Regions from separate parts of the Peribacillus sp. NPDC096448 genome, predicted to be linked through region 1. Evidence: riboswitches for the same ligand, from Rfam matches in the RefSeq annotation. Region 1 holds a riboswitch; each other region holds the start of a gene.

Region 1 (12,614 bases):
ATTCCACTTTGGAAAAATCAAGTTGCGATTGCACTGACCCTAATCAGGCAAAGGCATGCTGTAGAAGCACAAAAACAGGTTTCCAAGACTACAAATGACTTGTTATTGAAGAACTCCGAGATGCTGAAAACGAATACCATTGAAACAGCAAAAGAAAATGAGCGCGGGCTTGTCGATATCGAAACATTGAAGAAAACTCAAGCTAACTTGATATCCACGCTTGAAGAGACCATGCGGATTCAAGAAGAAGGCAGGCATAAACGCCGTCAAGCCGAACAGGAATTGGCGTCCATGGAAAATGAACTGAAACAGAAACTATTAGAGATAAAGGGATAAGGGGAGATAATATGGATACTATCGAGGCTATAAAAACGAGAAGAAGCATTGGAATCGTTAAGCAAGATCCTGTTCCTAAAGAAATGATCGAGCAAATCATTGAAGCTGGAACATACGCACCTAATCATCATCGGACGGAGCCTTGGCGTTTTTTTGTATTGACAGGGGAAGGAAGAAATAAACTTGGGCAGGTATTCGAAGAAATAACAAGAATTGAAAATGCTGATGATACCCCTGAAAGTTTAATCAGCAAGCTCGAAAGGCAAAAAAAGAATCCATTAAGGGCTCCAGTCATCATCGCAGTGGGCATAGAGCCTAGTGAAAAGAATAATGTCCTCGTGGCAGAAGAATATGCTGCAGTGAACAGTGCCATCCAAAATATGCTTCTTGCAGCACATTCTCTAGGTTTGGGAGCAGTATGGAGAACGGGGAAAATAACTTATCATGAAAAAGTCCGTGAATTTTTCAATTTATCTTCTAAGGGTGAGGTATTGGCTTTCATATACTTGGGTTATCCTGACATGGAACCGAAACCTGCTAAGAAAACACCGATTGATGAATTGACCACATGGATCGGATGAAGGATTGAGGGGGCTGCATCAGTTTATAGACACTGATGCAGCTTTTTTTATTGCCTTGATAAGGCTTCCTTGAGTCTGCTTTTACTGATAGGGATTTGGCTTTGTCAGGCTTCGTTTCAAGTGACGATTGATGAATTAGGTTGTACAATACAAAAGAAGAATAAATTTTGATGAATTAGGATGTGTCTATAGATGAGAACGATTGATCCATTTGAGATACTCGATGGAAAAGCGATAAAATATTTGGATGTATTTGGCGTTGAGGATGGCATTGCTTTAAAGAGTAAATACGAAGATAAATCGTATTGGATTTATGATTACTATTGCATGCATCAGACTTGTGATTGCCAGGAAGTATACCTTGAATTCGTTGAGGAGCGCAAGGGAAATAAACAGGCGGGACAGCATTTTGGAGTAAGGGTTTCTTTCGGGGATAATCAATTTGTCCTGGAGGATTATAATATTTCGAAGCAAAAGGCGATGGATATCGCGGAAGATACGCTGAAGTACAGTAAAGATGTAATGGATTTATTTAAACAGCGGTATCAGCAAATGAAGGAAAAAGGCACGCAAATTATCGTGGAAAGTGCAAAGGCGGCTAAAATGCCGCATGTTCATACAGAACCGGTCATTGGCAGAAATGAACCTTGTCCATGCGGAAGCGGGAAAAAATATAAAAAATGCTGCGGTGCAGCATAACATCTTGGAAGCTGACTCGATTCGGGGTCGCTTCTTTTTTTATTGGAAAAGCGCATGCTTGGAAAAAAATGAGTAATGAATGAAAAAAATGTGGCATTAAACGAACGTTTGTTCTATAATAAGGGTACCAGATAATTACTCAAAAAGAAATAAAAAGTAGTCATTTAGACGGAATTTTCCGAAAACTTCTTTTTTATTTTCATAAATCTGGTATATATAAGAGAGAAGAGTTTTTTGATCTCATCTCTTTCAACGGTAGACGGCAACCAGACGGGATGAAAATCCCTACACTGATGGCAGTTTAACTTTTGAACGAAGGAAGGGGTAATCAAATGACAAGGGAAAAAAGATTAATACCTTACAAAGTTCTTGAAGTAATGGAAACGGTGAAAGAGAAGATTCCTGAGGGTGTCGAGCTTGTGAAAGCACCGGCAATTTGGGAAAAAAGCAATCATGGTGAGGGCGTGGTAGTTGCCGTCATTGATACAGGCATTGACAAAGGACATCCAGACCTCAAGGAAAGAATCATTGGCGGGAAGGATTTTACTAATACCGGGGATTATCAAGATGATAACGGACATGGGACACATGTTAGCGGTACGGTTGTGGCTGCCATTAATAATGCTGGTGTAGTGGGAGTGGCTCCGAAAGCAAGCATATTAGCGTTGAAGGCCCTAAATGGTCAAGGACAAGGCGACATAGATTGGATTAATGGGGCTCTAGAGTATGCAATCAATTGGCGGGGACCTAATGAAGAAAAGGTTTCGGTTATTTCACTTTCACTTGGCGGACCTCCGGATGAGACTGAACACAAACTCATTCAAAGGGCCCTTCAGAACGATATCCTTGTTGTTTGTGCAGCTGGAAATAGCGGTGATGGGCGTCATGAAACGGATGAATTGGATTATCCAGGAGCATATCCCGAGGTAGTGGAAGTGGGAGCTGTGGATTTAAGCAGAAATTTAGCGGATTTTTCAAATACGAATGATGAAATTGACTTGGTGGCTCCAGGGGTTGATATTCTCTCTACGTATCCAGGAAATAAATATGCCAGGTTGAGCGGAACGTCAATGGCTACTCCTCATGTAAGCGGTGCGGCAGCTCTCTTGAAAGTGATTGCTGAAAAGGAATTTGATCGCAATTTAACTGAAGCGGAATTATATGCACAGCTGGTGAAAAGTACGGAAGATCTGGGAATAAGCAAAAAAGCACAGGGAAATGGACTGCTTAACTTAACGATTACGGAACAAAGAGCTGAAAAATCGATTAAGATTACAATAGAATCAGAAAATCTTAAGTTACCGAGTAAATCAGTGGTCATGGAATATTAGAAGAGAAAAAAGGTGCCCCAAGAATTTTTGGGGCACCTTCCATGATGGTCATTTTTTAGTTTTCCTTAGAGCTGCAAAAAGCGCTACAATGGAAAGAATTAGTGAGATGACAGCAAGGGTGATGATCAGCGTTTGATTGCTACCACCTTCTGTTGTTGCTGTATCCTTTAAATTGTCAGTAGTCGTGGAATCATTAGTGTCACCTTCATCTTCGTGACCATGGTCCGCAGGTTCTGCATCAGCCTTGGGCGCTACCGTAATTTCCGTTACAGAATGCGGTAGGTCTGAGCCTTCTTCCCCGCTCCATTCAACAATTTCACCATCTTCGTAATATTGAAATGCATCCCAGGCAACTTTCGTTTCTTCTTTAGGATTTTGTGCTACGAAAGAGAATTGCTGGAACTGTCCAGCAGCTATCCCTTCATCAGTTGCTGCCCAAGTTACCGTTTTTACATGCCCATCTTTGTCACCTTCTGTCGTTACTTTCCATCCCGGTACAGGCTGATAGCTTTCAAAAGTAACCCCTTCAGGTACTTTTATAGTCACCTTTGTAGTGGCAGTTTCCTTTTCTACGGGTACTTTAATTGTATAAGTTTCCCACGCTTCAGGTGCAGATGAACTAGGCTTGACTGTAACGTGAGCATATGCTGAACCGGAAAAAATGAATAATGCAGCAAATGTGAAAATAAGTAGCTTTGAAAAATTTTTCATTTGTATAAATCCCTCCTGTTATCAATTCCCTATGAAAATTATAAAATCAGCATTGATTGATTCCAGGCTTTCAGTTAATCCGTGAACATGGATCTTCCACTTTCCTGGCATGGTTAATATAGACTTTGATGTAAATGTACCTGTGTTTTTCTCCTTCATCTGCAGCTTTATTTCACCGCGTGGCGTATCCAATGGCTGCATAGTGATTGTAAGCTGCTCTATTTCAGCAATTGGCTTGCCTTCATTGGATAGATTTACTTGAATCAGATTATCCCCGACTTCATTGGGAGTCACCATTAATGTAATCTCGTTATTTTGTTCAGTCCGTAACGTTTTTTCAATGGGACCGGGAGAAGACATGGCAGTTTGGACATTTGTCAATAAAGCTGCAACGAGAAGTATGGCGATTCCTAAACCAAACTCCATTCCCACACTATAACCAAGTTTTTTCGTTTGCTTTTTCCCACTGAGAAAATGAAAGCCTCCTAAAACGATCATGATTAACATGAGACCGATTTTCGCTAGTAACAATTGGCCATATGTTGTGTTAAACATTGAATGGATAGTTGGTACATGCTGTAAACTGCTATATATCCCGCTAATGATCAGTATGATTACAAACAGAAATGCCCATTTGGAAAACCTTTGAATGATCGACCAGTAAAATGTTTTCTTGTCTTCTTGGACTGCCTGCCGATCTGCAAGCCCAGGCAAAATCACCAATAAGGCCATAAGGCCTCCGAGCCACAAAGCCATGGACAATAAATGAAGGAAATCCATCAAAACGGCCAGAACCTGATTAGGAACGGTTGCTGTATGTCCAGTGAAAGCCTTACAAATCATCAAGCTTGCAATTATGATGAAAGAAATGATAGGCAGTGATTTATTCAAGGAGTTCTCGAGCATGAAATAAATTACTAAAAATAGAAGGAGCAATATTAGAATTTCTATGATCCAGACCGTTCCAAAGTTTGTAGCATTCAATATTTCCTTTATATAACTTACTTTAAATGCATCGGTCCAACCTACGCCAGCATCGATCGTAACTTTTAAAGGCAGACTGCAGAAGATGGAAAATGCTAAACCTGCATATGAAAGCCAAAGGTATAGACGGGTACTTCTGCTGGCTTCAAAAAGACGAGAATCCTTCATTAACGATAATCTGAAAAAAAGGATTCCGGTAAGGGCAGCGAAGCATATGTATTGAAGACTTTGCAGTATAACGGTGATGGAATTCGGAAAACTTGCATTCACCTCGGAATTTTTTTGATCTGATAGGCCCGCCGAATCTCCGAATTGAAAGGGAATTGTTCCTTCAATGGGATGGCCATCACTCGAAACCACTCTCCATTTAATATAGTAAATCCCTTCATCGATAGCGCCCTTCCACTTAGCTTCCAGTACTTTTTCACTTTGTTGCGAGATTGTACTGTCTTGAGTGTGGATTTTGTCTCCATCTTGGCTGAATACCTCAAGCGAATGAAAAGCTGGTTGAATATTCTCGCTGAATTGAATGCTGATCTTTTCAGGAAGAGTATCCATCGCTTCATTCGGGCTAGGATTAGAGCTGATTACTGTAGCATGACCGGAAGCCATTACCGGGTATAAAAGCAAACTGAATAGGCTGACTACCAGCCATAAATATTTTTTCATCTTGGTGTGCCATCATCCTTTCATCAGATTATGTAAGCCCATTATAAAAGGAAAATGTGAAAAAACAGTGAAAATAATTTAGTTATCTAAAGGCAGTTTAAGAGGTTCGCTAGAAAAGCGGGAATAATAGGTTTAGATTTGCCTTCCGCTCCAGTATAGCCATAAATAAGGGGTAGGGATTCCACTTTGCACAAAGTTGTTGACCAAATAGGCATCCTCCTGTTGGTATAAACTCCATTAAGAAATAATTAAGGTTCCTTTATTAATCTGTTCCTATCATGTTTAAGAAAATATAGGGGGGATAGGTTTTGATAAAGATGGGATTAAAAGAAAAAAGTGTGAAGGTCATTTTGGTTGGTTCCCTTGTGGGGATGGGAACATCCACTTATATGTCAGCGGCAGAAGCTGCGGAAGGCACTTCTATCATTCTGGAAGAGGCACAAACGGTGAATAGTCTTTCAAAGTTAGAAATAGAGGGTATAGCACTGGATCAAAAATTTTCAGATGATGTACACAACTATAGTTCAGCAGTGGGGAATGATGTGGAAAAGATCACCTTGCTTGCAGCGAGCCCTAACGAGAATGCAGTCATTTACGTGAATGGTGTTAAAATGACAGATGGTAAAGTGAAGGATTTAACTCTTCAAACTGGGATGAATACGTACGAAATCACCGTCAGCGATGGGGAAAATGAAACCGTTGCCTATACTCTCAAGGTCGAAAAACATGAAAGTGATGATAACCATTTAACATCGATTGGATTATCAAAAGGCTCATTAACATTCCATTCTAAAGTGACAGCTTATCATGCTTCAGTTGAAAATGAAGTCCAGTCCGTTAAGGTAACTCCGACATTGAGTGACAGTAAGGCAATTGTAAAGGTGAATGGAAAGGATGCAACCAGTGCAGGTGTGAAGGTTGCCCTTCCAGTCGGTAAGACAACGGTGAATATAATCGTTACAGCAGAAAATGGAGATGAAAAAATATATACACTCACGATTACACGGGCCGCAGCAAAGGAAACTGAATCGAAAGCTGTTCCTAAAGAGGGTGAAGTTCAAAAGGAGCCCTCAACAGGAACGAGTAAAGCCCAACCTTCCTCAGATAAGGGGAATAAATCATCTTTAGCATCAGCAGGATCCTCCAATAATCAAAAATCAGGCGGTGGTGTCAGCCAAGCACCGAAAGCACAGCAAATTGAAAGTATTTCAACACAAAAAGTGAAAACGGATTCTGTTGAGAAAGTTACGTCAGCAGATTCTTTAGGCGAGGAAGGCAATGATGCACCAGTGTTGAACAGTCTGACGTTATCATCCGGAGTATGGAACAAATCTTTTGAATCTAATGAGCATACCTATCATATCGAGGTCGATAATGATATTTCTTCAGTCGAAATGAATGCAGCGACAAATGCGAGCGGAGCAACGATTGAATATGACGGTAAGAGCAGTGAAAAAGTGAAAATCAAGGATAAAGCGAAAACGGCTATTTCCGTTACCGTTTCAAAGGATGGGGAGCGTCGTACTTACGTCCTTGTTTTCGAAAAGGATATGGATGTTGAAATGGATGTGGAAGAAACCGTGGATGATGTCAAAACAAAAGAAGTGGAAGTTGAGGCAAAGCAAACGAGTACAGCTGGCAAGGCGGAGAGCGAAACATCCAATGATACAGGTGGCCAGGTTAATGGGAAACAACAGGTTGAGACCGTGTCATTCTTTAGGAATATAAAGGATTTCTTCACCTCCCTGTTTAAATAGGATGGTTTTGAATCCTGCAAAAAAAAGGACAAGGTTTAGGCTTGTCCTCGAAATTCATATTTAGATGGGCAAAATGATTTGGACCTCGGTTCCTTGGTTTAGTTCACTGTTAAAGCGGACCTTTCCCCGATGCGCCTCAATGATTCGGCAACTGACTGTCAATCCTAATCCGGTTCCTTTTTCTTTTGAAGAATAGAAAGGCTCTCCAAGATGCTTTAAGCGGTTTTTTTCTATTCCGCTTCCATTATCTTTGATGGTGATGGAAAGGTTATTGTTCATACGTTCGAAATCAATCCAAATGTGATCGGCGGATGCCTCCATGGAATTCTTGAGCATATTTATGAAAACTTGTTTTAATTGGTTTCCCTCACATAATAGAAGCGGTATTTCATTTTTGACAGATATTGATATTTGGGTGGGGTACGAGTCCGCCTCAGGTTTTAACAAGGTTTTGACATCATTCATCAGGTCGATGATTTGATGTTTGCTGAATGGAAGTTCCTGTGGTTTTGCCAGAACGAGTAACTCGCTTACAATAAGATTGATCCGGTCCAATTCACTTAACATGATCGTATAGTATTGTTCATAGGGATGGTCGCTCTTTTTAAGCAGCTGGACGAAACCCTTTAAAGAAGTCAGCGGATTTCGTACTTCGTGGGCTACACTTGCGGCAAGTTCTCCGACTATCGATAATTTTTCGGTTCTTCTTAAGCGTGCTTCGGTTTCTCGAATTTGAGTGACTTCTTTAGCATAAGTAATGATACCGACTAAATCCTCGCCAACCATCATCGGGACAAACGTACAAGAAAGTAAGATGGACTTCCCGTACTTCGTCAGGAATTCTATATCCTTCCCTTTTTTGATTCCCTTTTGGTTTTCCATGACATATTGGCATGATGTACGGATCAATTCCGCGTCTTCTTCTGAAAAGTTCAAATTAATGAATGAGGCGCCATGTATTTCTTCCTGTTGAAAGCCTGTTACCGTTTCAAACCTTGGATTCACGGTCGTGATCATTCCATTTAAATCAAGCATCAGCATCGGATAAGGGTTGTGTTCAAACAATGATTTATAGCGTTGTTCGCTATCAAATAATTGATTCTCCGCGACAACTCTTTCAGATATATCCCTGCCAATGACAACTAAGCCTTTACGTGAACCATCTTCATTGAACAGGGGAACTTTAATTGTATCAAAGGTCTTGTGATTGCCATCGGGAAGAGGGATGATTTCCTCACACCTTGTAATTTCCCCCTTTACCCACGTTTCTTCATCGGAATCTTCACAGTAGATCAAAGACTCTTTATAAAATTCGGAGTATTCTGCGAGCTCACTGTCTCTTTTTCCCTTATAATCTACATGCTCTAATTGAAATAATTGCAGCCCGAAGGTATTGGATTCAAGCCATCGGCCATCCCCATCCTTGAAGTTAACGAAATCCACCATTGAATTGATGAGTGTGCGCCGACGTTGTTCCGCTTCTTTTAATCGTTTGAATTCTTCCTTTTTAGCTAAATAAAGATATAAGATAAAGCCTATTGATAAAAGGAAAACGATGCCTTCAGCCCTTTGGAGTTGAATGAAGACCTCTTTATTATGGATATTTGTAGTTAAAAAATAGTCGAATACGACTAATGTAAGAATCCCGGATAGGATATATATTGCTAAGATGGAGCGTTTGGACATGGAGATTCTCCCTGATTTTAAGACATTTCAAAGGTAAAATTACATACACATTTTAACAAACTATCGGTAAAAAATATATGCAGAATCCTAAATAAAAAAACAGGGGCCAATGTGGTCACCTGTTTTTTCTGAATAAGGTTAGTTTCTTCTTCTTTTTTGCACGCTTATAGATAATGAAGAATAGTAAAAAGAGGAGTGCGAGAGCAGCTAGCGTATATTGGTTCATTTCAACAGATAGCAGTCCATAGGGAATCAGCGATAGGAAGAAAAAGTATATAAGGTTGCCAAGTGCCGTCGCTAATAAAAAGTCCTTGAAAGTGACGGTGCTGACTCCAGCTGCCAAGTTAATTAAGCTTGTTGGGATAAGCGGGAAAATCCTGCCTGTAAAAACGTACATGAAGCCATGCTCCACGGCAACTTTTTGCCATTTTTCGCCAATCTTCTTTAAGAGAAGCTCTTGAAACCAGTTTCTTGCTGCATAAAAAATGAATCCTGAGGCAACAACACTTGTAAACCAACTCCATAGATAGCCATATATGAATCCGAATATCGTGACATTGATGGTCAGGAGCAAAATTAAGGGTATGATTGTAAAAGAATTTTGTACAAACATCAATACGAATGTCACAATAAATGTAAGCCAAAGGTTTTCCTTCAATATACCAATAACAGAATCCAAATCACTTTTCCAAACCAAAGTGAACAACTCTGCATTAGAGTAAATAAATACTGCGATTATCAGTAGACCAATTATGGTCAGGACTTTTTTCAATGGGCCACCACCATTCATACTAATAGTTTATCATTTTCGAGTTCATTGGTGAAAAAAAAGAGCTGCCGCATCATGCAGACAGCTCTTTTCCATTATAGTGGGTTAACGACGCGAAGATTCCTTTAAAGCCACTTTTCAAACTGAATTCTTTTGTTCATTGCATAAATGATTGGCGCGCCAATCAGGAGGACAACGAACTCACCGACAGCCGTAGTCATCCAGCTTAGCCAGAATGGCAAGCCAAAGGCAAGGTTCAGTTCAATTGCAATTAAAAACATTGTGAACGTGAAAAAGATAATCGTGGCGATCATCCGTCCTTGAATGCTTTTAATGAAACGAGAAACGAAGATGACAAGCAATAAGGCGAGCAGGGATTGCCCCACCCCAAAAATCAAATCATATGGCACCATCGGTGAAAAGAGCAGATTCGAAATGAAGACCCCGCCAACGATACCGTAGATATACTTTTTATTGAATACAATCAGATGATTCAACATTTCCGGGACACGAAATTGGAACATCTCAAAAGCTATTGGTTTAAACACCAATGAGACCGCCACATACAGGGCAGCCAATAACCCGTTTATCACGAGTGTACGAACATTCATTTTACTCTCTCCCTAGTTTTTTATCGTGGGATGGTTACGAACCACGTGCAGGCGTTTACCCGATGATTAATAGTATCCCATGTAAGCTTGTTTCGTCAATTTGTAAAGAATGGTTTTAAATTATAAGTTTCCAAGCGGAAGAAGTCGCACAATAGGATTTTGATTTATTGCAATGAAGGATGATATTATTTCAATATGTACTTTAAAGGAGTGAATATAATTGTCGATCGAGAGTGTCAAAAGCCACTTTAAGCAATGGAATCGGGAAGGCGACGTAAAGGAGTTCGAAACATCGAGTGCTACGGTGATTGAGGCAGCGGAAACCATCGGTGTAATCCCAGCGCGGATTGCCAAGACTCTTTCCTTTAAAGGGGAAGGTGAACATGCAATTTTGGTTGTTGCCGCTGGGGACGCGAAAGTGGATAATAAGAAATTTCGTCAGGCGTTCGGTTTCAAGGCACGAATGCTTTCACCTGAAGAAGTGCTTGCACAGACCGGCCATGCAATCGGAGGAGTTTGCCCGTTTGGGCTGGCAAACGATTTAGCTGTTTTTCTTGATGTATCGATGAAGCGCTTTGAATCATTGTTCCCGGCATGCGGCAGTACGAACTCTGCAATAGAACTTACACTCGCTGAATTATTTGAATATTCAGGTGCGAAGGAATGGGTCGATGTTTGTAAGGGTTGGGAAGAAAAGGCGAATGAGGAAACGGCGGTAGGCAATGCAGCTGATGTCATCTGATCAATAGTTCCATACAGATTCACTGAATGGAATGGAGTCCACTAGTGTGGACTCTATTTTAGTGGCGATCGCATGCATCGTGAAGAAAGTGTTCCTGAGCGGAGGTTGAAAGATGTTAAATGGAAGCCAAAGAAAAAGCAATAGCAGCTATCTCAGTCTTAAAACTCTTTATGAAGAAAATATAACGGTTAAGAGCATTGCCCAGGAGCTTGAGTTTTGCCATAAAAACGATTTGGCGCTGGATATCCAGAAAGCAATGGAAAAAAAGAATTTTGATATATTGGCAGTGCAAGATCAGGGGGAAATCATCGGGTATATCGAGAGGGAAGAACTAGGTGAAGGGATCATTTCTGAATATTTAAGAAACTTTTCACCAAGGGAAATGGTTTCGGATTCAACCCCTTTGATCCAGCTTCTCCATATCTTCAAGAATAAAACAAGGGTGTTCGTATTAGAGAATAATTCAATTAAAAAGTTGATTACTCATGCCGACCTTCAAAAGCCTCCGATCAGGATGCTGATATTCGGATATATTACCTTATTGGAAATGAGGATGAGCGATATCATCCTGGATAGATTCGGTGATGGCAGCTGGTATCCAATGATCAGTGAAGACCGTTTAGAAAAGGCAACCGAATTATATAGAAGGAGAATTGATAAAAATGAGGATATCAATATAATAGAGTGCCTGCAAATCAGTGATAAATTCGATATTATACATAAAGATAAAGAATTGAGGCACTTCTTCCAAATCCCTTCGAAAAGTAAAGGGAAGAAGGATGCGAATGCCATCCGGAAATTACGGGATAAGATTTCCCATGCTAATGAACTGGGTCTGGACATGTCATGGATGGAAATCATCGAGGTTGTCGAGTCCTGCGGCCGACTGCTCGAAATCTCTGAATCCTATCATTATGAAAAATAAGATCCGGCTAATCATGCGGGTTCTTTTTTTTAGCGCATCCAGACAGAAAAAAAACTGCCCATATCAGGCAGTCTCCCCGAAAAACTCAAAACTCCGGCAGTTGATCCAGGTTATTTTCCTTTATCCCATCGGGCTCACTCCGCAATATGTCACGTCCATATTTATGAAAGACGTCAACGTTGGCCAGGTTGCCCGCCTTTGCTTCCGCAAGGGCTGTCGGGTAGTCGAGTTCGCGGCCGGAGTTCGTCTTGATGGCGATAATATTGTCCTCTTCATTTTTCCTTACGGCGATGATTTCTTCTTTTCCTGCTGAATCAAGTTGGTTTGCTTGCGGTGTTCCCTGCTGTTTATATGATTCATAGGCTTCTTCAAATTGGTCCATGTTTTTGACACCTCCTATTTATAGGGTGAACCATTTTTTCTGCAATATACAAACCGGATTTCGTCCAACTTGAGCCGTTAATTCGTCCAAATGGGCCGATTTTTCGGCACTTTTATTAGTGAATGCTGTCGTCTTGGCCTTTTTGCAGTGGCATGGTACTTGCATCTTGTATAAGAGTAGCAAGAATTAATATCCACTAGATTAAGGGAGGAATATGAATCATGAATGTAAAACAAGGGGCAAGCACTGTAAATGCAAAACAACAGGTCAAGACAATGAAAGCGGCCGTCGTCAATGAATTTAACCAAAAACTTGAGATTAAAGAAGTTCCGATCCCAGACTTGGAATATGGTGAGATATTAGTGAAAATTAAAGCCTGTGGCGTGTGTCATACCGATTTGCATGCGGTACATGGTGATTGGCCGGTAAAA
Region 2 (5,780 bases), on a different contig from region 1:
GTATTATAAGGGTATTGGTGAAGCGTTGGAGGGAATCGATAAATGAAAAAGAAATTCGGAATTTTGGCATCAATTTTCATAATCTTGACCGGCTATTTTTTATTAACTAAACCGTATAAAGATAAAACAAAACCTGTAGAAGACTTTATAAAAGTGAATCCACGAGATCAGGTAATAATAAATGAAATGATAATCATAGAGGGCATTGATGAGGTCAATCCAGGTGATATCGATTTGAATGATGAAGAGGAAATAAAAAAATTGGCAAAAAAGCAATATGAGGAAAATGAAAAGGGGGAAATAATTTTTACAAAAGAAAATCAGTGAAATTACCTACCTGTAATGAGTAAACTAATGGGGGGAGCCGGCAGTTATTGATAGTTTTGGATAGTATCTATGGGAAACACATTGTAGAGGGAGTTCTTGAAGAGCTGATAGTAAGCAAACCTGTCCAAAGGTTGAAGGGGATACATCAAGGCGGGGCAAGTTATTTAGTTAATGAGAAGTGGGATGTCACACGATTTGACCATTCAATTGGTGTGATGCTTTTAATAAAAGCGCTTGGGGGTTCATTAGAGGAACAAATCGCTGGCTTGCTGCATGACATATCCCACACTGCATTTTCACATGTTATTGATTTCGTTCTGGATTGTAAGGATGAAGATTATCATGAAAAGATATATGATCAAGTCATTATGGAATCCGAAATCCCATTTATACTGAAGGAGTATGGATATGATTGTAAAGTCATTTTTCAATCAAAATGGGAATTGCTTGAACAGCCAGCACCTGAGTTATGTGCTGATCGGGTAGATTATACTCTCAGGGATATGTATCAATATGGACATATCACACTGGAATCCGTTAATGAATTTCTAGACCATGTAATTATAATAAATGGAAGGATGTATCTGGATAATATTGAATCGGCGGAATGGTTTGTGAAAACGTATTACAGCGAAGTTATTGATTTTTTCATGAATCCACTAAATATATATGGCTATGATGTCTTGGCAAAGACCTTAAAATTGGCTTTAACTAAAAAACTGATCAGCCTTGATGACCTACTCGGTACAGATGAAGAAGTCATGTCCTTGTTAAGCTCCACTGAAGACCATGAAGTGCAAAACCTGGTAAAACGGATCCATGGTAACGTTAAGGTGAAAGAAGATCTATTGGAATACGATATACATTTTAAAAATAAAATGCGCCTGATGGATCCTTCCGTTATTCAAGGAACCCAATCAGTAAGAGCATCCAGTTTATCTGAAAAAGTCAAGAAAATGGGAATTGAAGCCTATAAAAAAGCTTCGAAGGGCATATATCTAAAAGTGATTTCCGATTGAATTTCATGTCAAAGATTCATCGAAAGATCTAAGTCTCCTCCAGTATAAAAATTTAGTTGATTTTTATGGACAATCGGTATCTAGAAGGCGATTGATTAACGGGTGCCTTATCAAAAGGACACAAAATCCGAACCAGCACCCTTTAATAATTAAAAAACTAAAGTAGTAACACCATTTTCTAAATAACCCTTTAAACAGGTTAATGTATATACCCAACCTTCTTTTTGTCCGATCATTTTGTTTATTATTTCAGGGTCGTCTTCACTCAATCCAGATTCGTTTACTTCAATGATTGTACTCGTTTTATCCAACTCTTTTAGTGTAATTGTAACGACCGTTTCTTGATCATTTCCGCCCCACGTAAACACGATTTTCCTATTTTCCTCTACTTCCAATACATGAATGACCACTTCAGCATCGTATTCGTTATATCTCAATGTTGGCGTCCGGCCTTGTTCCCATCTTTCCGAACTCGATGAGAACCAGAAATTCCCGATTTTTTCAGGATTCACAATGGCTTCAAACACTTCATTCGTTGGCTTGAAGATCTTGAATTTCGTGATTATTTGGGTATCCATACTAACTCAACTCTCTTTCAATGTGTTTTTATAGTTTCCGTTTAATTATCCCAGTCTACTGATATTGGCGGCAGGGTCCGTCCAGTTTCAAGCAAGCTCTTCAAGTTACTTAGAATGGCTGGCCATCCATTATTCAAGCCTTCAAAGGTATTGTCATCGTTTACGAAATCTGTCTCCAAAAGCTCCTCATGCCTAAGCGTTAACTTCACAGTCGAATCGTCCATTTTCTGTAATTCAAAAGTGACCCGTGTAGGCTGCTCGCGAGGTGTTTCGTCTCCTGCCATGATCCATGTAAACGAGAGGAGGTGCAGCGGCTCGCATTTAAGTACATTCCCATAATCAGTAATCCGCCCATCTTCCAGCAAATATTTAACGGCTGACCCTTCCTGCCAGTCAGACTGTACTTGCAATCCGAAGTGGTATTTCTTCGTGACTTCACCACTCGTCAAGGCTTCCCAAAGCTTCTCTGGTGTGGTTGCGATATAAATAGGATAGACAAATGTAGTTTTTTTCATCATTCTTTTTCTCCTCGCCAAATAAGGTACATGACTCTATCTTTGATTTTCGGCTTTCATATACAGCCGGTCAAGCAGTTTTATGCGACAGAAATCGGCAAAAGGGGGAAACAGGGCCATTGAAGTAAATGGCTAAATCAATAGGTATCCGCGAATACATACTAAAATCGACGGTATGGAAACTTCTTGATTTCCAATCGCTTTCAAGCTACGATGAATAAGGAAAATGATAATCCGCCCGGGCGGAAGAGGTTCTAGCTACCCTCTCAAAAAAACTAAGGAGAACAGGGCTCTTTCTTAGGGTGCTGTTTTTTCTGTATAAGGAGAATTAAGAAATGTTAAGAATTTTATTGTATTTAGTATCCATCATCACGGCGAATGTGGTTACAGCAGCTTTTGCGCCATTACATTTTGGCATGTTCATCATCCCGATGGGTACACTGCTCATCGGGGGAACCTTCATCTTCCGGGATCTGGTCCAGAATAAATTCGGCCGCGCGAAGACCTATATATGCATCGTCACTGCACTTATTTTATCTGCATGTGTATCATTTTTATTAGGGGATACGTTACTGATTGTGTTTGCTTCCGCATTATCCTTCGTGGTCGCAGAAACAGCGGATACGGAAATTTATACCCGTTTAAAGCTCCCGATGAGTTGGAGGGTGTTTTACAGCGGGATCGTTGGAGGATTTTTCGATTCGGTGATATTTGTCGTGGTTGGCCTAAGTCCTCTGGGTGCCAATATATTGCCATGGGAAGCAGTACCCGCTGCGGTCATCGGCCAAATCATCGTAAAAACTATCATTCAGTCCATTGGTGCCGTATTGTTGGGAAGAATCAACGTAGAACTGGAGAAACGTGTAGTCTCCAGTTAAATGCCAGGAGGGATGCACTCGATGGATGGAACCAAAAAAGAAGAAGATAAATGCTATTGCCTCGAGGCCTTTCGTGAAAAATATGGCCCGCATGTTCAAGGGGAATGCATGAAGCTCTCCTGCGCCAATTATCGCAAGCATAAAGGAATAGACAAAAAAGGACCAAATTAGGTCCTTTTTTTGCGTGATTGAAGTAATTCACGAGTTAACGTGCGAATTCACGAGTAAAAGTGCAAAACTCACGAGTAAACGGCGCAAATTCACGAGTAAAAGTGCAAAACTCACGAGTAAACAGCCCAAATTCACGAGTAAAAGTGCAAAACTCACGAGTAAACAGTGTCGAAATCATGATTGCAGTACGAATTTTACGTTTAAACAGTGCGAAATTAAGTGTGCAGCACGCTTTTACGAGTAAAACAGCAAAAAAAGCTTCCTGCGCCGTTCCATTAATGGGTGCAGGAAGCTTTTTTATTTGGTTTAGAATTGCTCTGCGCTTTTCCGAACTAACTTTTCCAGGAAGAAAAAGCATTCGCGTTTCCGCTCAAGTTCGGTTTGGCCATTTTCGGTGACATGATAATATTTCCTGCGACCTGATTCGGACTCTTTCCAATGGCCTTTTATGAATTCTTTTTTTTCTAATCGTTTAAGGGCGGGGTAGAGGGTGCCTTCGCCTATTTCATATTTGCCCATGCTCATTTGCTTCAAGATCTTCGTGATTTCATAGCCGTATAGGTTTTTTTGTGAAAGAAGTGAGAGCAAAAGGAGGTCAATGCTTCCCTTCATTAATTCTTTATCCAAATAAAATCTCCTCCTTTTCATTTTTAAAGTGTAATACGTTGTACATCGTATCACAAGGTGCATTTTACTTTTCTTAAAAAAAATGGTTAAATGACGATTGCTAAATTAATTTAATCATAGTAAAATGTGCTTCGGAACGGATGAGTTGTGAAGAGTGTGGTAAGTATACTATATACATGATTTAATTGTTTTAATGAAAATACGGAATAGGATAGAAGAATCCCTACTCAAGGGGTATTAATTGATTTTTTTTCGAAAATCATTTAGATTCTATTTATCAACAAGAGCAAAGAAAGAAGGTCCTAGATAGATGAAAGTGAAAGCACCTGAGTCATTCACATTTATAGGTGGAAAGAGAGCAGTTCTTCTGCTTCACGGGTTTACCGGAAGTACAGGAGATATGAAGAAATTAGGGAAATACTTGAATGATCTCGACTATACTTGCCACGGACCTCTTTATAGAGGGCACGGAGTATCAGCAGAGGAACTTGCTAAAACAGGTCCAAAGGAATGGTGGGAAGATGTAGTTAATGGCTATAATTTCCTTAAAGAAGAAGGTTATAAGGAAATTGCAGTTGTAGGAATTTCTTTAGGAGGAGTTTTCTCATTAAAAGTGGGAATTGAATTGCCTGTAAAAGGTGTAGTTTCAATGTGTGCTCCGACGCAAGGAAAAAGTATCGATCGGCAAAAGAACCGCTTGCTCAATTATGCACAGGCTTATAAGAAGTTTGAGGGCAAAGATGCAGATCAAATTGCTGCAGAAGTGAAGCTGCTTGAAGAAGAGCCTATGCCTCAACTAAAAGATGTGTTGAACATTATAAATGAGACAGGTGAAAATTTAGATTTAATCACATCACCAACTCTTGTTCTGCAAGGGCGTTTGGATGATCCCGACTATACGGAGAGTGCTACAGCGATTTTCAATGAAGTAGATACGCAGCATAAACACTTGATATGGTATGAAAAATCGGGCCATATTATCACATTGGGCAAGGAACGTGAACAGGTGTATGAAGATGTGTATAAGTTCTTAAATACACTGAATTGGTCGGAGTAATAAGTGATATATTTGATCCCCTTTAAGTTGAACGTGCAAAAAGCCTACATTCATATGTAGGCTTTAACACTATACTTGAGGGGGTTTTATTTTGGCTGAAAATCTATTTGTAGAAAAAGACCTTTAAGGTATCGTTATGATCAAGAGTTGCCAATAGAATATCGTTCACTTCGGCATTATATGTTATTTTGATTCTGTTTTTCAGCCATACTTCGTCTTTACCACCCCGATGCAATTCTTTAGAATCAATCTTTCCCTCTTTAATAATCGTTTTAGGAAAAGTGAAGGCATTTGTTGCAAGGTGCATATCTGCAGGGGTTACTGCTTCATATTGAGGATCTAAAAACAATGAAATGGTACCGCCCGGTTCCCATAGTGCGAGGGATACTTTTTGAATATCTTCGACTTTTTCTTTTCTTAATTCCGATAATAAAACATCGATGGAGATTCGGGCCCTTGCTAAGCTTTTGTAAATGATTTGTCCATTTTCGATAAGCGGAAAGGGGGCAGAGTCAAAAAAACTTCGGAGTTTGCTCCACTTAAGGACCGCAAACACACTAATTATATATAAAATGACCAATACACTGGTTGTTATCATTGAGCCCTTC
Region 3 (12,614 bases), on a different contig from region 1:
AAAATGGTGAAGAAATTCCTTCATATTGAAGGACTTATGGCACTTTTAGCGGTGCTTTACATCTATTCGTTATATGAATTCAGCTGGTGGATTTTCCTTTTGTTGATTTTATCTCCTGATGTTTCCATGCTGGCCTATCTGATCAATGATCGGATTGGAGCAAAGGTTTATAACTTATTCCATACTTATATCCTGTCCATCTTCATGATTTTGTTAGCCATTTTTCTAAAGTTGGATGCAATGATGATGATTGGTTTAATATGGACCGCGCATATAGGAATGGACCGCTTATTTGGATATGGCCTTAAATACACATCATCCTTCAAAGCTACACACATGCAAAGGTTGTAATAAACTTAAAAGGCAGTGTGATTTAAACATCACACTGCCTTTACTTTACACGCCCCGCTTGTTACCCCATACATAGGTATGCAGCTGGGGCAGGACTTTCACATCATTCAATTCATCATCTGCTATCACTTTATCAATTAACTCTTCGTACTTCTTCAATAGGCCGCTGATCAGTTGACGATCATCCGCCGTCCTGCTGTCGTCATTGCCGACCTGCAGATAAAAAGGAATATCCGGGTAACGCCCATGTACATGTTTGGCATATTGATAGTCTTCCTCGTTAAAGACGACGATCTTCAATGAGACATGGTATTCAGGATTTCGATCGGCAAGGTTCGAGATGATTTGGTCAAGCACCGTAAAGTCCGTGTTCATTCCAGAGCTCGGCGGCTTAGGTGAAATAGTCAGTTCATCAATATCAAGAAGCCAATCCTGCCATCGGCTCCCTTGTGTTTCGACACCTATTTTCAATTTATTTTCATGTAAGATCGCTATCAAGCCGTTTAGGTTTTTCAGCAGAGCCGGGTTTCCGCCCGATATCGTCACGAAGGAAAAACCGGAACCCCCAATTCGCTTCAGCTCATCCCATATTTCTTCGGCAGTCATCTGGACGGTATCTTCCTTACCGGTGCCATCCCAAGTAAATGCGGAATCACACCAGGAACACGAATAATCGCAGCCGGCCGTCCGAACGAACATCGTTTTTTGACCAATGACCATTCCCTCTCCTTGGATGGTCGGACCGAAGATTTCCATAACCGGGAGTTTACTCACTTTCCATCCACTCCCGTCTGGCTTCGGCATAGCTTGTCGGCGTTTCGTACAGTCGAACGAATTCGACCCTAGCACCCTCATATTCTTTTAATGAAAGGGCTTCGGCCATTTTTTCATAAATCCAGACAACCATATTTTCAGCTGTTGTATTCATGAGCGGCAGGGTTTCATTCAAATAACGGTGATCCAGGTGAATTTCGATTTCATTTTTCCATATATCCTTGATGTCCCCAAAATCTATCATCAACCCGCGTGAATCTGTATACCCGCTCAATCCGAAAATGACCTTATACGTGTGGCCATGGAGGTTCTTGCATTTCCCTTCATAGTCATGCAGATGGTGCGCCGCGTCAAAGGTGAATTCCTTACTCACGAGGACCCTCTTGTTTGTATACTTCAATTGGCTGCGCTGAATATCTTCATCTATTTTTTGGAGTTTATCCACTATCGTAAAACCGTACATCATGAAAGCACCTTCCGTCTGCTTACATAGTCATCCAGTCCTTTTTTCCGCAGATTACATGCCGGACAATCTCCACAGCCATCGGAGATGATTCCGTTATAGCAAGTCAGGGTCTTTTCGCGGACAAAGTCGAACGCGCCAAGCTGGTCAGCAAGCTCCCATGTTTCCTCTTTATTAAGCCACATTAGCGGCGTATCAATCACGAATGACTGGTCCATGGACAAGTTCAAGGTCACATTCAACGATTTAATGAATACATCGCGGCAGTCTGGATATCCGCTGAAATCCGTTTCACAGACACCGGTGACAATATGTTTAGCGCCAATCTGACTCGCCAGCACTCCGGCAAACGAAAGGAACAGCAAATTCCTCCCTGGTACGAACGTCGACGGCAGCTCCCCTTCTTCTCCGTCCGCCACTGCGATATCACTTCTCGTCAATGCATTCGGTGCCAGTTGGTTCAGCAGCGACATGTCAAGGATATGATGGTTCACGCCCAATTCCTTGGCAATGTTTTGAGCGCATTCGATTTCCAAGCTATGCCGCTGATTATAATCGAACGTTACCGCTTCCACTTCCTCAAATCTCTCCAATGCCCAGAACAGGCACGTCGTACTGTCCTGACCTCCGCTAAACACAACCACTGCCTTTTCTTTCTTCTTCATTTCTATAAAACTCCTTTTTACGGAAAAAAACAGCACCCTAAGAATAGAGCACTGTTTCTCCTTAGTTTTTTTGAGAGGGTAGCTAGAACCTCTTCCGCCTTAACGCGGAATATTATATTTTTCCAAGTCAATAGTAACTTGAAAATGATTAGAAATCAAGATGTTTATATAAAGTGAACATTAGACCTGATGGAAAAATTGGTTAACTTTTCATTGCTTAAAAATGCCATTGAATATCCGATAAAAAAGAGTGAATAAAATTTCGATAAAGGGGTCCATTAATTTGAAAAGCATTAAAGCAAAGGTATTGGTGGCATTTTCACTCATCATATCCTTATGTGTCATCTTAGGAGCATTCAACATTTATAGCAGCAACAAGTCACTGGTTTATTCCCGGGGTATCATCGAAAGGGAACTTCCGCTTCTTATCCAAGACGAAAAGCTGCTATATAATCTAGCACAAAGAACCGCATTCGCCCGAGCCTATATTTTATATGGCGACGAGAGTTATAAAGAAAGGTTCTTACAATATACTGAAGAAAGCCAGGTCATCCAGGAGGAACTCCTAGCCTTAAGCGATTCTGATAAAGCAAAGGGATTGATCGAGAAAAGCGTGGATTGGAGGACGATGATTGTAGAGCGGGTATTTACGCAATATGAAAATGAAATGAAGAACGCGCTAAAGAAATACTCAAAAATGAAGTGGCGCCAATCAGCAATGAAGTAATGGAGGGTTTCAAGGAGCTTGCTTCAAAACGCGAGGAATTGATTGTCGCTTCAGGTGAAACCGTAATCGAAAGCGGGAAATCGGTCAAGACGACAAGTATCATCATGTCCATTGCGGCAGTCCTTATCGGCCTTGTGCTGGCGCTTGTTACTGCCAACCTCATTACCACCCCTCTCCTTAAAATCAGGGACAGGATGAAAATGGTGGCTGACGGAGAACTGAATCATGAGCCCCTGGAGCAAAAGTCATATGATGAACTGGGCGAATTAACGGTCTCCGCCAACCAAATGCAGCAAAACCTTCGTGATACGATTGAAAAAATGCTCGTTGTTTCGCAATCCGTTTCCAACCAAAGCGAGGATCTGACTCAATCAGCAAATGAAGTGCGGCAGGGCAGCAAGCAAATAGCGACTACAATGTATGAACTTTCGGAAGGTTCGGAGTCACAAGCCAACCGGGCAGCTGAAATGGTTCGTATGATGGATGATTTCACCGGCAGGATCGATTTGGCCCACCTAGAAGGAGTGGATGTAGCTAAAAGTTCAACCGAAATCCTTTCCTTGACCAAGGAGGGCACCGCTTTAATGCGCAGTTCGGTCCAACAGATGCAAAGTATTGATGTGATTGTCAAAAGTGCCGTAGAGCAAGTGAAAGGGCTCGATTCTCAATCACAGCAAATTTCGCAGCTTGTGCAGGTCATCAAGGATATATCCAATCAAACCAATCTATTGGCGCTGAATGCAGCCATAGAAGCCGCTCGTGCTGGTGAACATGGCAAGGGCTTTGCCGTCGTTGCCGATGAAGTGCGGAAACTCGCTGAAGAGGTCACACACTCCGTCGGGGATATCACCAATATTGTCTCCGCCATTCAAACGCGTTCAAAAACAGTCGTCCACTCCCTGGAAGATGGTTATACACAAGTTGATGAAGGCAGGAAACAGATCACGCTCACAGGCCGAACCTTTGAAACAATCAATCACTCTGTCGGGAATGTGGAAATGAAAATACAGCAAATTACAGAAGAATTGAACTATATCTTCACAAATAGTAAAAAAATCAATCAGGCTATCGAAGATATCGCAGCCGTTTCTGAAGAGTCTGCGGCAGGAATCGAACAAGTCTCCGCCTCCGCCCAGCAATCCAGCTCTTCGATGGATGAAATCACGAATCATGCCAGTGAACTTGCATCTTCGGCAGAATTGCTGACTGAACAGGTTAAGAAGTTCCAATTATGACATTAGCAATTTCCCGATACGTGAATGCGGGAAATTGCTTTTTTTCTCCTATTATAAGGGTTGTTTCATTTTCGTATATTCGGGTAATAAATAACTATACACAATAATGAAGCATTAAAAAGAAAATCTATTAAAAGCGGCTGGAATTGATAATTTTCCTTTGTTTTCAGAATATTTAGTGTATAATGAATATAAGGAATATTTTAACTTAGTTAATCATTGCTTCCAATACCCGCTTTCTGCTAATCCCGACATTCCCTTTCAACACCATGCACGGTCACTTATACTCAGTAAGGATCCATCGCATGCTTTCTCTCGAATCAAACTGTTCACAACTTTATTCACACAAAAACATAATTGCCACTCCAAATTTGCAAAAAAAGGTTAAACTTCACCAACGATATGTTACTATTAAACTAAGACCTTTTAACCCCACAAGGAGGAATTCATATGAAACGTTTTTTCAAATTCATCGCAGATTTTAACGAAAGAAAAGCACTCGAACGGGAAACCAAAGAATTCTTTCGCAAAGAATACGAAAATTATATGAAGATGAATCCTGACAATCAAGGAAAAAGAAGGAGATTAGCTCCTAGATTTTATGTGATTGATGGCGGTAAAAAGGACTCCACCCTTGAGATTTCTGACAGAAAGAAATCCAGTTAAACCTGATTCCTTCCATAATCAGCTACCCCTGCTGTAGCTCAAGAACCACAAACGTTAAAGCTCCTAGATATACGGAGAATCGTCACCATTCCATTCATTTACAATATATAAGCCGAAAGCTCAGATGCTTCTGAGCTTTCGGTTTGTCGACAAACGGGGGCGGTACGGTCTTATCCCAGCCATGTTTTTAAACAAGACTAGATTATCTTTCATGTTTTTACTGTAATCCATATTGGAATGAAGAAATTTACGACACTCCTACCGAATAACTGGCTAGCCGAGAAACTGCAGTGGCTTGCTTTAATGAGGCTTGGCAGACAGTCGGCGGAAAGGGAGCGTATTTCTGAAATCAACTGGAACGTTTTTTAAAGAAAAAAATACAGTCCGAAAGCTCAGATATGCTTCTGAGCTTTTTTATTTTTTCTTATATAAACACTATATCTATAGAAGAAACTAGGTATTTTTTAAAAGAAATGGGTTAACTTTAGTTTATTTCATGTTTTAGGTAAAAGTTCAATTATAGGCCCATGGGTATTTACTAAGAGAAAAACTGGATAATATCAAAAAAAAGAGATGTGTTCTTTTACTCATCTTTATCCAATTCAAAAGAGTTCAACTAATTGAGTCGTTAGATGCAATATTTCACATTGAATGACAAATGCATAAAAATTATTAAGTTTATGTCAAACAATGGGTATAAACAATTAATAAACTGTAATAAACATCACTTTTTATAAATAATTATTATTCAAATATAGTCGCTATGAATTAGGTTCAATTGCTCACAAAACTACTTTGATTCAGACCAAAATGGGTTTTTATTAAACTTTCCATAATTTAGTGTAAAAAAAATTTGGATTCCTTCGATTCCCCCCCATATCTTTGTACTCATAAAATATTTTATCCCATTAGATACTATTACACCCCAATATACATTTATTTGAAAAAGATAAGTATAACTATATTACAATAGAATAATTCGCTCTTGCCTATTAAGTTTAAAATCATGTAGTGTGTATTCAGTAATTCAAATATTTGAAAAAAAGAGAGGTTAAAAAATGGCACCAATATTTATTTGTGCGATCTTTTTGCTTGGTTATGGCATTTTTGAACAAAAACGCCATCAGAAGCGTCTCGACTCCATTCCAGTACGTGTGAATGTGAATGGGATTCGAGGGAAATCGACTGTAACGCGTCTAATTACAGGTGTGATCCAGGAAGCAAAATACAAAACAGTAGGTAAAACAACCGGAACATCGGCAAGGATGATCTATTGGTTTACCGACAAGGAAAAACCGATTGTACGCCGCCCTGAAGGACCCAACATAGGAGAACAACGGCGTGTAGTTAAAGAAGTTGCCGACTTAGGCACGGAAGCACTGGTTTGTGAGTGCATGGCCGTTCAGCCTGACTATCAACTAATCTTCCAAAACAAAATGATCCAAGCAAACATTGGGGTCATCGTGAATGTATTGGAAGACCATATGGATGTCATGGGACCGACTATGGATGAGGTTGCTGAAGCTTTCACTGCTACCATACCCTATAATGGTCACTTAATAACCATCGAAAGTGAATATTTGGACTTTTTCAAGCAAATTGCCAAAGAACGCAACACAAAAGTGATCGTTGCGGACAATTCCAGAATATCGGAAGACTTCCTGCGTGAATTCGACTATATGGTATTTCCGGATAATGCATCACTGGCCCTGGCCGTTGCTGAAGCTTTGGGCATTGATGAAAAAACGGCTTTTCGCGGCATGTTGAATGCGCATCCCGATCCAGGGGCCATGCGGATTACCCGGTTTGGAGATCCAATCCAGCCAACTTTCTTTGTCAATGGCTTTGCAGCAAACGACGCGGCATCGACGCTGAACATCTGGGATCGTGTCAAAACGTTCGGATACAGCTCAGAACCTCCTATCGTCATCATGAACTGCCGGGCTGACCGTGTGGACCGTACCGAGCAGTTTGCTAGAGATGTATTGCCTTACATAAAATCTGAAATCGTCATTGCCATTGGTGAAACCACATCACCGATTACAAGGGTATTCGAGCAAGGGAAATTGGATACTAAAGAATATTGGGATTTAGAAAACTGGTCAACTGAAGAAATCGTGGCCCGTCTCCGCCCATTGATGAAAAATCGCATCGTCTACGGTGTCGGGAATATTCACGGTGCTGCGGAACCATTAATTGAAGCATTCATGAAATCTAAAACAAAGCAAAAAGCAAGTTAAGTAGGAGGAACCTTAATGTTTGGATCGGATTTATATGTAGCCCTAGTATTGGGAGTAACGCTTAGCCTTATATTTTCAGAAAAGACGGGTGTCGTACCCGCAGGACTTATCGTGCCAGGTTATTTGGCATTAGTATTTGATCAATGGGAAATCATGCTGACCATTTTGATCATTAGTGTCGTAACTTATTTAATCGTCACTCACGGCCTTTCAAGATGGGTGATTTTATATGGAAGAAGAAAATTCGCCGCCATGATGGTGACCGGGATTTGCTTGAAACTCCTATTGGACTTAGTCTACCCCGTCATGCCCTTTGAAATATTCGAGTTTCGGGGAATCGGTATAATCGTACCTGGATTGATAGCGAATACCATACAAAGACAAGGAATGCCATTGACACTTGGCAGCACGCTTTTATTATCCGGCTTAACTTTCGGCTTAATGAACGTGTACTACCTATTCTGAGGTGCAAAAAATGAAACGGACTTTAAATGCAAAAGAAAAAACACTTATCTTTATTAAACGCACGAAGAAAAAGAATCTTAAATACACTGGAATCATACTACCTATATTACTAATCGCTTTAGTCATTACCACATGGATGGGACGGGCTGAGGAAGTGAAAACAGTCGAATTGAATTCCGATCAACCATTTACGATGACAATGGTCGGTGATGTGATGATGGGACGTTATGTTGAAGAAGTGACGGAAAAGCACGGGTACGAATACCTCTTCCGGTATATGAAACCCTATTTTTCCAATTCGGATTATGTCAGTGGGAACTATGAACATACCGCTTTAAAAGAAGATGTATCTAACTACAAGGAAGCAGATACGCCCATCCGGTTAAACTCGAATACCAGTGGTGTGGAAGCCGTTAAAGATGCTGGCTTCTCTGTGGTGTCTTTGGCCAATAACCATATGATGGACTATGAAGAACAAGGACTTCTTGACACGATTGATGAATTCAAAAGTGCGGATATGCACTATGTTGGTGTTGGCTCGAACTCTGCGGAAGCAAAAAACAGCATCGACTATGCGGATGTTAATGGCGTACGTGTCGCAACACTTGGCTTCACAGATGTTTACGGTAAGAATGCCGTGTCTAAAAATGATAAAGCCGGACTATTAAACTCCAATCCTGATTTATTATTTGAAATGATCGGCAAAGCAAAAGATGCCAAGCAAGGCAACGCAGACTTGGTTGTGGTGAATATGCACTGGGGACAAGAGTATTCGACATCTACAACCGCCCGTCAAACAGACTTGGCTAAAGCTATCATCGATGCGGGGGCTGACATCATCATCGGCCATCACCCCCACGTTCTTCAATCGTTTGATGTTTATAAAGATGGAATCATTTTCTATAGCTTAGGAAATTTCATATTCGATCAAGGCTGGACACGCACAAAGGATTCAGCCATGGTTCAATACCATTTAGCGGAAGACGGAAAAGCTACAATCGATGTTGTACCATTGCAAATTGAAGAAGCAACACCAAGGCCAGCTACCTCTTCAATTGACAAATCACGTGTTTACCGGCAATTGACGAAGGAAACGAGTGAAAAAGTCCAGTGGTCGAAAAAAGAGGATCGCATCGAGATTACCTTGGATCACAAGAAGGTAATCGACCATAAGGCACAACGTGAACTAGAGGAAAAGGCAGCAATGGAAAAGAAAGCTGCACTGGAGAAAAAAGCTGCACAAGAGAAAAAGGCAGTCCAAGCTAACCAACAGGAAATACACCCCATTCAGTAAGGAACGCTTTGTCACTACTTTTAGAAGAATGAAGACACACAACTTAGAAGCTCAACGAAAAGGGGGAACAACCGATGATTAACCGTATGACGAGAAAAGTGCTCATATCCCTTAGCATACTCATATATATTGCTGGATGTTCGAAGACACCCCCTATTTCTGACACGAATGATCCGATAAAGAGTAATACGGAACAATCATATGGGGTCAGTTCTTCAAACCCAATCGCAATAGATGTCGGTATGGATATATTGAAAAACGGCGGAACGGCGGCGGATGCCGCCATTGCCGTATCTTATGTATTGGGTGTAGTTGAACCTTATGGATCTGGCGTGGGTGGTGGCGGCGGTATGCTGATTGCCCCTGAATCCGGCGATCCCGAGTTTATCGATTATCGTGAATCCTCTCCAGAAGACCCGAGTTCAAGACACGATACAGGGATTCCTGGCTTGGTGGCCGGCATGCAGGTTATTAGTGATAAGTATGGGAGCGTACCAATGGCAGATCTTCTTCAGCCGGCGATAGATTTGGCTGAAGGCGGATTTGAAGTCGACGAATCGTTATCATCACGCTTAAAAGCGGCTCAGCCAAGGATATCTTCCGATGCGACTTCACTTTTTTATCCTGATGGTGATGCCATTGAACCAGGCAAAACCCTCGTCCAAGAAAGACTCGCTGAAACATTGAAGCAGATTCAAAAGGAAGGTCCTGAAGGTTTTTATAAAGGGGAAATTGCGCGGGATATTAAAAGAGAATCAGATATCGATTTGATGGATTTAAAGCGCTATAAGGTGAAAGAACGTAAGCCGGTCCAAGGAACATTTGCCGGTTATGATGTTTTTACCGCCCCTCCGCCCTTTTCAGGAATTACAGTTCTTGAAATGCTAAAGCTAGCCGAGGAAATGAACCTAGGTGATTCTTCAAGCAAATCAGCTTCTATGAAAGTGTTGGGGGGCATCACGGATACTGCTTATGAAGATCGGACCGCCCATGTTGGAGATGGAATAAGTCACTCCAAGGCGGAAAAATTGCTCTCCCCCATTCATTTGGATAATCTTAAAAATAAGATCAAAAGTGAAAAATGGGAAGATAAAGAATCGAATGGTTCCGAAGAACATGAAAGTACGACACACTTTGTGATAATGGACAAGAATGGCACTGTCGTTTCCGCAACAAATACGCTCAGTAACTTTTTCGGATCTGGGGATTATACGAATGGATTTTTCCTTAACGATCAATTGAAAAATTTCCGGTCCGGCTTGAACTCTCAAGAGGCATATAAACGGTCAAGAACTTTCACCGCTCCGACCATTCTCAAGAAACCAGGGCGGGAATCGATTGGGATCGGCTCACCAGGCGGTGATAGGATTCCACAAGTATTGATGCAGGTTCTTTATTCTTATACAGAAAATGAAGGCTCATTACAGGATATCGTCGACCGTAATCGGTTCGTCTTTGATGGAAAGAAGATTTATACAGAATCCAGGCTTTCGGATGAAATAATATCCGACTTGGAAGATTCAGGATATGAAGTCATTCAGAAGATTTCCCCCATGTATTATGGCGGGGTTCAAGCACTCGTTAAAAACGAGAAAAATGGACAAATATCCGGAGCTGGGGATAAAAGAAGAAATGGAAGCTGGAAAGCTCAGCAATAAACAGGCCGTCCAGTTCCTCCTTTTCTAAATATCATATGAATTTTAGCGATGTATAAGGGGATTTTGAATATGAATATCGTAAAAAAAATAACAAGCTGGGTTATACCTGTTCTTCTTGTAGCGGCCCTGCTTGTGACAATGAATACGTTTAAACGGACAGAAACGTTAACACCCGACGAGCAAAAGAAAATAGAACAATATACGACTGTCGAAGAATAAAAAAAGCTGGGGCATCCCCGCTTTTTTTATTTTGCCGTCAACGGGTATGGAAGATTAAATACACTACGGATACGGAGGATAACCATGATTAAAAATAGCTATACTGATTTTTTTGAACTACAGGAAAATGAACAAGAATACCTTGATTACCGAATCATCGTTCATCACAGGAATCCTTATATTGCAGTTCTAGCCATTCATGGCGGGAATATCGAACCAGGTACGAGCGAAGTTGCAGCCGCACTTGGAGAGAGACTTTGTGCAAGCACCTACCTATTCGAAGGCCTAAAACCAAGTGGCAACCAGGTCCTCCATATAACATCCCGCTTGTTCAATGAACCGAACGGCGTTTCAATGGCAGCGAACGCTCAGACCGCCCTTTCGATCCATGGCCACTACGACGTACATAATGCGCTGGTTTACATTGGCGGAAGGAACGAACGATATAAGAACCTTATTCAGCAATGCCTCAACAAAGCTGGATTCCAAACTGAACATGCACCGCAGCACCTTTCAGGCATGAGCGGAAACAACATCACCAACACATCCAAAACGGGTGCAGGCGTGCAATTGGAACTTTCCACAAAGCTTAGAAAAAGCTTTTTCAAAGGTGATGACTTTACCAGTAAGAACAGGGTCAATCACTGTGATCTGTTTAAACGGTTCGTTACTGCCATTGAAAAAGCGACGCTTGCATATAAACAGGCTGAATGACCTTCTTATTCGATGAGGCTTTCAGCTTGACCGAAGCTTTCGAATTTCTCGGCAAAATAACCTGACGAAAGGTTGGAAATATGAACGCCGGTGTTTTCCGTTGTATTGAGAAAACGGCCATCACCCAGATAAATTCCTACATGGGTCACACCTAGCCTTGTTCCTGTGTCCCTAAAAAATACTAAATCCCCTGCTTTTGGATTTTCGATTTTGGGCACCAATGAGAAGTAATCCGCTGCGGAATCTCGTTTTACAGATAGGCCCTGCTCCTTCATGACCCAATAAATGAAGCCGCTGCAATCCATTCCGGTCATTGGATCTTCTCCCCCGAAAACATAGGTGAATCCGCGTAAAGTATATGCATACTTGATGACATCATATGCTTTATCATATGCAGCCTCCTGGTTTACATAAAACGGAAATAACGGGTTGCTGTATAGTTGAAGATACTGCCCTTGCATCAACTCATCCGTCCTTAAAGCGTTACGGCTTTTGATCGTACTCATGGAAATGCTGTAATTCTCCGATATACTATTAAGCGTTTCTCCCGATTGGACGATATGCTCTCCTTTAGGCGTGTATGTTTTGTACGCCACTTGGTATTTTGCAAAGTAATCTTCTGTAGTGGATCTCACCTGAACCGTTTCTGCACCATATCCAGAATTGACAAATAGGTTTTCGCCGACATAAATACCCGCAGTCACGACTTTTAAGCTGTCTTTTTCCAGAAAGAATATAATATCCCCTGTTTTCGGAGTGTCTGTATCCATCCCTTGCTTATAAAAACCATCTACTGTCAAACGGTCGACCGGCACATTTTGCCGGGAAAGCACCCAATGAATCAATCCGCTCGAATCAAATCCTTTTTCAGGCGTCTCCTCTCCAGCTGTCTTTTTAAACCCTATAAAAGTTTTCGCATAGTTTGCAATTTTTTTCCCTCTCTCCGACCATTGATAGATGGAAGGAGTATACGCCGTTTGAATGATTGTCAACTTTTGGCCCGCAAATAACTTTTCATCCGGTAAACCATTCGTTTTCATCAATTGCTCAGCCGATATATCATATGTCTTGGCAATCGATTCTACCGTCTCGCCAGTAAGTACAGTATGCACAGGATCTGCTGCCTCGGCCTTTAAGCCAGCT

What was found. A riboswitch is a leader RNA that binds a small molecule or an ion and turns the genes downstream of it on or off. The one in region 1 is predicted to bind preQ1.
Positions count from the first base shown of each region.
Region 2: it holds a riboswitch for preQ1, as region 1 does, so the genes downstream of both, ACIQ0C_RS06320 (VUT family protein) here and ACIQ0C_RS11500 (QueT transporter family protein) in region 1, are expected to answer to the same signal.
Region 3: it holds a riboswitch for preQ1, as region 1 does, so the genes downstream of both, queC (7-cyano-7-deazaguanine synthase QueC) here and ACIQ0C_RS11500 (QueT transporter family protein) in region 1, are expected to answer to the same signal.

Region 1 is NZ_JBIWEU010000005.1:268,196-280,809, reverse strand. It holds gene ACIQ0C_RS11545 (toxic anion resistance protein) at 1-336, shown strand, start outside; gene ACIQ0C_RS11540 (nitroreductase family protein) at 348-917, shown strand; partial or broken gene ACIQ0C_RS27255 (SEC-C metal-binding domain-containing protein) at 1,539-1,616, shown strand; gene ACIQ0C_RS11530 (S8 family peptidase) at 1,949-2,947, shown strand; gene ACIQ0C_RS11525 (YcnI family copper-binding membrane protein) at 2,996-3,658, opposite strand; gene ACIQ0C_RS11520 (copper resistance CopC/CopD family protein) at 3,680-5,311, opposite strand; gene ACIQ0C_RS11515 (cadherin-like beta sandwich domain-containing protein) at 5,629-7,068, shown strand; gene ACIQ0C_RS11510 (PAS domain S-box protein) at 7,129-8,754, opposite strand; gene ACIQ0C_RS11505 (TVP38/TMEM64 family protein) at 8,870-9,526, opposite strand; gene ACIQ0C_RS11500 (QueT transporter family protein) at 9,649-10,134, opposite strand; PreQ1 riboswitch class I at 10,141-10,185, opposite strand; gene ACIQ0C_RS11495 (YbaK/EbsC family protein) at 10,355-10,876, shown strand; gene ACIQ0C_RS11490 (hypothetical protein) at 10,989-11,801, shown strand; gene ACIQ0C_RS11485 (DUF3892 domain-containing protein) at 11,887-12,183, opposite strand; gene adhP (alcohol dehydrogenase AdhP) at 12,459-12,614, shown strand, end outside.
Region 2 is NZ_JBIWEU010000003.1:35,482-41,261, reverse strand. It holds gene ACIQ0C_RS06340 (hypothetical protein) at 43-327, shown strand; gene ACIQ0C_RS06335 (HD domain-containing protein) at 375-1,346, shown strand; gene ACIQ0C_RS06330 (SRPBCC family protein) at 1,496-1,924, opposite strand; gene ACIQ0C_RS06325 (SRPBCC family protein) at 1,966-2,442, opposite strand; PreQ1 riboswitch class I at 2,682-2,724, shown strand; gene ACIQ0C_RS06320 (VUT family protein) at 2,775-3,317, shown strand; gene ACIQ0C_RS06315 (hypothetical protein) at 3,339-3,488, shown strand; gene ACIQ0C_RS06310 (PadR family transcriptional regulator) at 3,795-4,115, opposite strand; gene ACIQ0C_RS06305 (alpha/beta hydrolase) at 4,426-5,172, shown strand; gene ACIQ0C_RS06300 (DUF421 domain-containing protein) at 5,276-5,780, opposite strand, start outside.
Region 3 is NZ_JBIWEU010000003.1:42,237-54,850, forward strand. It holds gene ACIQ0C_RS06350 (DUF4260 domain-containing protein) at 4-351, shown strand; gene queE (7-carboxy-7-deazaguanine synthase QueE) at 397-1,125, opposite strand; gene queD (6-carboxytetrahydropterin synthase QueD) at 1,118-1,588, opposite strand; gene queC (7-cyano-7-deazaguanine synthase QueC) at 1,588-2,253, opposite strand; PreQ1 riboswitch class I at 2,309-2,351, opposite strand; gene ACIQ0C_RS06370 (CHASE3 domain-containing protein) at 2,537-2,980, shown strand; gene ACIQ0C_RS06375 (methyl-accepting chemotaxis protein) at 2,980-4,215, shown strand; gene ACIQ0C_RS06380 (hypothetical protein) at 4,666-4,881, shown strand; gene pgsB (poly-gamma-glutamate synthase PgsB) at 5,940-7,121, shown strand; gene pgsC (poly-gamma-glutamate biosynthesis protein PgsC) at 7,137-7,586, shown strand; gene ACIQ0C_RS06395 (CapA family protein) at 7,597-8,880, shown strand; gene ACIQ0C_RS06400 (gamma-glutamyltransferase family protein) at 8,955-10,538, shown strand; gene ACIQ0C_RS06405 (CapE family protein) at 10,608-10,757, shown strand; gene ACIQ0C_RS06410 (poly-gamma-glutamate hydrolase family protein) at 10,842-11,471, shown strand; gene ACIQ0C_RS06415 (C40 family peptidase) at 11,477-12,614, opposite strand, start outside.